3 regions of the Paenibacillus sp. J31R109 genome follow, and region 2 is predicted to be linked to each of the others. Evidence: riboswitches for the same ligand, from Rfam matches in the RefSeq annotation. Region 2 holds a riboswitch; each other region holds the start of a gene.
The links. A riboswitch is a leader RNA that binds a small molecule or an ion and turns the genes downstream of it on or off. The one in region 2 is predicted to bind cyclic di-AMP.
Positions count from the first base shown of each region.

Region 1: linked by a shared signal. The riboswitch ahead of AC58QT_RS23630 (stalk domain-containing protein) and the one ahead of AC58QT_RS21515 (C40 family peptidase) in region 2 are both predicted to bind cyclic di-AMP.
Region 3: linked by a shared signal. The riboswitch ahead of AC58QT_RS32140 (resuscitation-promoting factor) and the one ahead of AC58QT_RS21515 (C40 family peptidase) in region 2 are both predicted to bind cyclic di-AMP.

Region 1 is NZ_JCAUAR010000010.1:231,585-233,849, forward strand. Features, by position in the region: gene liaF (cell wall-active antibiotics response protein LiaF) at 1-74, opposite strand, end outside; gene AC58QT_RS23620 (hypothetical protein) at 59-199, opposite strand; gene AC58QT_RS23625 (PspA/IM30 family protein) at 368-1,030, opposite strand; cyclic di-AMP (ydaO/yuaA leader) riboswitch at 1,188-1,340, shown strand; gene AC58QT_RS23630 (stalk domain-containing protein) at 1,345-2,136, shown strand.
Region 2 is NZ_JCAUAR010000009.1:26,186-28,450, reverse strand. Features, by position in the region: gene AC58QT_RS21520 (MSMEG_1061 family FMN-dependent PPOX-type flavoprotein) at 1-578, opposite strand, end outside; gene AC58QT_RS21515 (C40 family peptidase) at 718-1,188, opposite strand; cyclic di-AMP (ydaO/yuaA leader) riboswitch at 1,192-1,330, opposite strand; gene AC58QT_RS21510 (hypothetical protein) at 1,498-2,265, opposite strand, start outside.
Region 3 is NZ_JCAUAR010000024.1:12,942-15,206, reverse strand. Features, by position in the region: gene AC58QT_RS32140 (resuscitation-promoting factor) at 48-1,187, opposite strand; cyclic di-AMP (ydaO/yuaA leader) riboswitch at 1,477-1,671, opposite strand; gene AC58QT_RS32135 (ABC transporter ATP-binding protein) at 1,955-2,265, shown strand, end outside.

The DNA of each region.
Region 1 (2,265 bases), on a different contig from region 2:
AGCAAAAAAACACCGACTGCAATCAGCACAAGCGCTGTATTTCGGCTGCGGTTATTTTTCATTTCTTCTCCCATCGATGCACCTCCTCTGGCTGCTGCTTCATGTCTTCGTTCATACGATTCTTAGCATACCATAAGAATGGACGACCTCCAAGATGCAAATCCTTATAGGGCAAGGCTTTGCCTTTCATGGAGGTCATGCCCACGTGGCCTCTTTCTTCTGCCCTAACTCGAATTTTTCGAGTTGCAGTGCCTAAGTGGCCTCTTTACTGTTGCCCTAACTCGAATTTTTCGAGTTGCAGAGCCTAAGTGGCCTCTTTCTTCTGCCCTAACTCGAATTTTTCGAGTTGCGAGAGCGAGCGCCAACGCTATTTTCGGTTATGCGGATCTCGCTCATCGCGAGCGCGCTGCTCCTGCTGCCAATCGTGCTGCAGCTTGGTACGCAGCGCGCGCAGTTCATGCTGAAGGTTGCCCCCGGCTTCCTTCAGCGTTTCCTTCGACAGGCGGCCCGCCACGCGGAGCCCCTGCAGCGCTTCCCGGCCCAGCTCGCGGCCGGCGACCTCCAGCTCGCGCCATGTGTCGCGAGCTTCTTTGCTGTGCAGCCCGCTGCGCGGCTGCACATCCTCGGCTGCGTGCCCCGCACGCAGCCCGCGCAGTTCCTCTGCGAGCGCCAGGCACAAGTCCTGGCTGCTCGCGTACTGCGCGCGGTAGTGCTCAGCTGCGGCTTCCTCGCGCAGCTTCTCTTGCAAAGCTAGCCGCGCGAGGTCCTCTTCTCCGGCACGCATGGCAAGCTCCGCCTGCTCGGCGCGGAGCTGCGCCATTTCTTCTGCGCGAGCAATGTTGCTGCGCAAGGCAATCGTCGCCTGAAGCGCATCTTCATAGCGCTCCTCTAATTGAACGATCGTATGGTTCCCCGCATACGCAGTACTTGGATTCGTTTTGCCAATCGTCTCTTGCCAGACGGTTTCAGCCATTTTGCCGATACGGTCAAATATATTAGTAGGATCAATTTCCTGTTTCTTATCATTCATATCCAAATCGCCCCTCATCCTTCATCATACTCCTATCGTAGCTTAATAAATGATGTTCTAAAACCGACTATTGACCGTTTTTGAACCTAGACCTAAGTCTAGTATGAGAGCGGTACAACCATATTTTGGTCGTTGTTCAGGCCTATCGATGATGATAAAATATTTGAAGCCGAGTCTAGTGCGTAAATAAAGGCACTGGTACGGGGGACGAAATACTTGGGGTGAATATTTGCTTCGGCTTGGAGCAGACTAGGGAGAACCTTCTTCCCGAACCCGTCAACTAACCTCGAAGGCTCATGAAGGAGGATTACCAATTGAATAAGCTTACCAAAGGGTTAACTAGCCTGGCTGTTTCACTAACAGTTCTGGCAGGAGGCTTTCTTTCCCCATTTTCAGCTCAAGCAGCTGCAATGGAAGTGAAAGTGCAAGTCAACGATGACCTCATCCATTTCCCTGATGCGCAGCCATTTCTGGATGGCAACGAAATTACCCAAGTCCCGCTCCGGTTCGTAACCGAGAAGCTTGGTTATACAGTGAATTGGAAAAAAGATGGAAATCAGATTGAAGTAACACTAAATAACGACAAACATACGATTACCTTGGTTTCAGGTCAAAAAGAAGCCAGCATTGATCAGGAAACTGTCGAATTGGATGGCCCTTCCCAGTATCAAAATGGACGGGTTTATGTACCGCTTCGTTTCCTTTCCACAGCTACAGGTGTACCTGTCCATTGGGATGCTAGCAGTAAACTAGCTATTCTGAGTAAAGATGGCGGGCAACATGCACCGGATTATCAAGTTTTTGAGTCTACAGCTTATTCATCAGATCCTTCTGAAAACGGTGGGTACGGCGCATTTGATTACATGGGTAATCCACTTGCAGTCGGCACAGTTGCTGTTGATCCATCTGTTATTCCACTTGGTACCAAACTTTATATTGAAGGTTATTCGTTTAATGGTCTTCCGCAAGGCGGCATGTACGTCTATGCAACCGATACCGGTGGCGCCATTAAAGGAAAACGAATGGACATCTTTATCCCTGGCTCGCGAAAATCTTTGCAAAGCTTCGGCATTCAGAAAATTAAAGTGTACCAAATTCCTAATTAATTGCTTGGAAGAGCTGCCCCTTGAGAATCACACAAGGGCAGCTCTTTTTGGTAGGTGAATGTTCCGATGTAATAAGGGCATTCGTCCAATCAACAGGTATTCGCCCTACATATGTTATATAGTGTTTAA
Region 2 (2,265 bases):
TGGGCGCGGAACATTTCCATGCTGTCTGGATGCTCTTTCTCAGGCACCCACGTCGAGGAATCCCAAATCTTTGACAGCTTGAGGGCACGGCTGCAATGAATGAAGCATTCTTGCACTTCAACGCCGACAGCGGCGATGGGGGACTTCCCGTTTAACTGCATCGTTGACAATAGCTCCTCATCTTTCGTCAGCCAAGCGCGGCCATTGACGCGAAGCACCACGTCCACGCCAGGAATGATGAATAAGAGACCCACTTGCGGGTTGGTTAACATATTTTGCATCGAGTCCAGTCGACGGTTTCCCAGTCTTTCTGGATAGATAAGGCGATGTTCATCTAGAACGCGTACAAAGCCTGCGCTATCACCGCGAGGTGATACATCGCACAGTCCATTCGCATGCGAAGTAGATAAGTAGAATAAGGGTGACTTGGCGATGAACGCTCTAGCATGCGCGTCGACTTGGTTGATCACTTTCTTTTGGACTGCTGGATGCGCCTCTCCGATAGCTGCGCGAATCTCATCAATGGATTGAATGATGCCGGGGAACGGTGGGGGTGTAAGATCTTTTATGCTGTCCATGTATTCTTATCCTTCCTGGAGGCCGAAGGCCTTTATGTATTCATTGTAGTATACGCAGATCTTCTCGCTCAAATGAATGAAGCCCTACAAACTGCTCTTACGAGCAAAGCTTGCAGGGCTTCATTCTGTGCCGAGAATATTACTTGGATTCAGCAGTTAGTTGATTGTAGATATCATCCCATAGAACTCGTCTGGCTGATACATACCGCTTCGCATAATAGGATTCGCTCAACTTATTCTTCACAACACCTTGATTTGTAGCGGAGTGAACGAATTCACCATCTCCAAGGTACATGCCTACATGAGATATGCCGCTGCCATCCGTGTTGAAAAATACAAGATCGCCCTTACGAAGATCCTTTTTGTCAACCCAGTAGCCTTCGCTGTTTTGTGATTTGGAGCTGTGTGGAAGGTCGATGCCGAAACCATTGAACAAGTAGGATGTGAAACCAGAGCAATCAAACCCTTTGGTTGTCGTTCCTGCCCATTTGTAGGGAGTTCCTACGAGATCTTCGACTGCGTTGTCCATAGAGGATGACGCGAAAACGCTTCCTACGCTTACGCTCAAAAACAAAACAAGGCTAAAAACAAGACCAACAACTTTCTTCAACTGCTTGTCTCCTTCCGGTGCCTACGAGGTTAGCTGGAGGGTTCGGTTGAAGGTTCCCTATGATCCCTGTCTTGCAAGATCAATTCACCCGGAGTGGTTCCCCCGTTTCCCCATAAACTGAGGAATTCGGCATGAAATATTTGGTTTTTTGATGCTAGTCCTTTTTATTCGTCATAAAGTTTGAATTTCCTCTTTTATGGTTACATAATAGGCAAAAAAATAAGCGGAATTGTTCGAGGAATAGACAAAAAAAAGCCCCCTTCTCAAAGAGAGGGGGGAATATTTGCCTATTGGCTGTTTCTTTGAATATTAATTGGATATTTTGGCAGAAAGCAGTTGATATTGAGAAGAAATCCCCCAAATCTGGATGAAAATGTGGAATAGGGGATATAGCTGATAAATGACTAGTGCTAGCAGTCCAGCCCATATGTAGGTAGCTGTGACAGTTACCCCTGCTAAAAGTCCTGTTATTACTAACAGAATAATGGCCAGTCCGACAATCGGCAGTGAATGTCGAAAAAAGGAGATGACTGTAGATAGGATGCCTAGATTAGCCGCGATGGCGAATTGCACATACATAAAGAGAAGCTGCAAGACAAATCCGTAGACAAAGAGACAGAGTATCCAAGGCAGAAGTTTGATGATTACTTGCTCATAGGATCCGCTATGCGCGAGAATATATGAGGCTTTCGGTAGCAGCCAGATGAGTGGAAACAGGGTAAGTGCAATCCGGACGAGATACACGAGCAGAAACGGTAACATAAGTTTTTTCATCCCGCGAAAGAACCGATAGCCTGCATTCTGATGAGGGTGCGTAAGTGAGTAGTATACACCGCCATTTAGGAGTGGCGTCATCAGCATGCGAGCACACAAGAGGACAGCTAGCCACCATAAATAGGAATAGCTAAGATCGGTTTTTATTAACTGAAACTGGCCTTCAGCTAGGAAGATTTGCAATGCCTGTTTTGGCTGCTCGGCGCCAGGGAAACGATGCATGAGGGGGACTAGTATGCCCTGAACGAGTTTATACAGGAGAATACCCCAGCCCATCTGATATAGGAACAAAATGATTGTGGC
Region 3 (2,265 bases), on a different contig from region 2:
AGCTACGTGTATTTAGTAGTGTTCCCGTCAAAACTACCGTTTACACGTTAGTTTTGGGACGGTTTTGTAGGGCCAACCACATACACAGTGTACCCTTGCTTCGTGCCGAATTTATTAGCATAACCATGATCTTCATAGTACACATCGATCATTTGGCCTTTCACGCCACTGCCAATATCCTCAGCGCGACGGAATCCAATTCCTTCGATGTATACCCACCATCCAAGCGGAATCACTTTCGGATCGACCGCAATCGTACGACCTTCGGTCACGGTAGTACCTGTGTAGGTTTTACCATAGCCCGAGGAGCCTTCGGTTTTGCCCGTCGACGCAGCGCCCGCTGAATAAGCTGTTAGCTTCACGTTTTTGAGAATTTGTTTGTAACCGAAGGTCACACCGTTCTTGGAAACCTCATCCACACTCGGTGAAGAGGCAGAGAGAACAACCACAGGGTTTTTGGTGCCTACGGAAACTACTTTTTTAACACTTTCTGTTTGTACTTCTTCACCCACAACTGCTTCCGCGACTAAAACACCGTCTTCGAAAGTCTTTTCTTTCTTCTTGACCAATACGCCTTCTTTACCCTCTTGGACGACTTGCTCTTTCCCTTTAAGTAAAGACGCGTCATTCTTTTTCTCTGTCTCGAATGCGATCGGTTCAGAGACTTCCTCCGTCTCTTTTTTCACACGGACGATCTTGATTTCATCGCCTGTGGTCAGAGCGGCTGTCGGTTCGGGAGTGATACGATCGGTCTCCCCAAGTGCAATATTTAAACGTTGCAATGCACTTTCTACCGTTCTTGCAGTTGTGTAAACAGTGGTGGTCTTTCCATCAGCAGTCAATTGAATTGGTGAGGCATGCTCGATAACAATTTTGTCTCCACCCTTGAGCTTAGTCGTGAGTGCAGCTGAAATTTCATCGTGTTCACCAATCGTTATGGCTTGTTCATCCAGTAGGCGTTGCAGGACCCATTGCTTCGTGTGCACAACAGTTTCTTGTCCATTCACAACCACGGATACGCTCTTGGTAGCCGTTCCGTACAACAACACCAAAAACATGAAAGTCATTGCGATTGAGATTACAGCTAAGCTTAAAATCAAACGCAAGTTTTCATGCTTCCATCGCAATGCGAAGGACATGCTGGATGATCGTTTTACATGGGTCTCGCTAATTGAGATACTGCCCACTTCTTCGGTCCTCCTTCAAAGCCTCGCCGCCAGGTTACAGCATGATTAAATTTGACGCGACTAAGGTTTTTTAGTTTAACTTAACATGCTCGCCATCATCAGCCGAAAATATACCTAGGCCGAATCTGGTCGTCCCCCCCTTTTACCTATTCATCATCCTATGAATTCCGGGTTATTTTATGTCTTCCGATCTGTGTAGAACCCTGTATGTGGACAAAAAGCCAGCAAGAAGAGGACTCTTCTCGCTGGCTTAGTTTGCATAGTGAAATACAAATAGCACGCACGACAATCGTTACCTCTCTTACGCTTACGAGGTTAGCTGACGGATTCGGACGTGAGAGTCGCCCTACGTAGACGCAAACTGCTTGTTTAACGTCTATGATTCACCCCTATTACTCTCTGCTTACTTAAACTGCATTGGTGTGCAATTCAAGTTTGCAGTGGTTCCCCCGTTCCCACATTTGGAACTCAGCGAATGGAAATTTGGCAAATTGGATATTAAGTTATTATGAAAAGTATATTACGCTGTTAATCTCAACCTGTAAAGGGATTAACACCCGTTAAAAAGGGCTAAATCAATTAAATTTTGATTATTTTTCGAATATAACCCAATTATATCTACATTTTTCTAACTATAACGTACGTATACGCTATTTTTCATAGTATAATGACCAAAACTAGGCTAAAAATGCAAATTTGTTTATAATGATTCTGGAAGTATTTGATTAAAAAATACCAATAATTTGCTATTTAGGGAGGCAATTGAGATGGGGCCCATCTTGCAAGTAAACGCTTTATTCGGTGGATATTTACCCAATAAACCTGTTCTTCATGATCTTACCTTTTCCATTCGTCAAGGTGAAATGATGGGATTGATCGGACTCAACGGTGCAGGTAAAAGTACCACCATCAAAAATATACTTGGACTGCTTCAACCGCAAAAAGGATTCATTCGCATTAACGGTTTAACGTTAGCCGAAGATCCATTACCTTACCGTGCGACGTATGCGTATGTACCTGAAAGTCCAGAGCTATACGAAGAGCTTACGATACGCGAACACCTTGAATTAACGGCCAT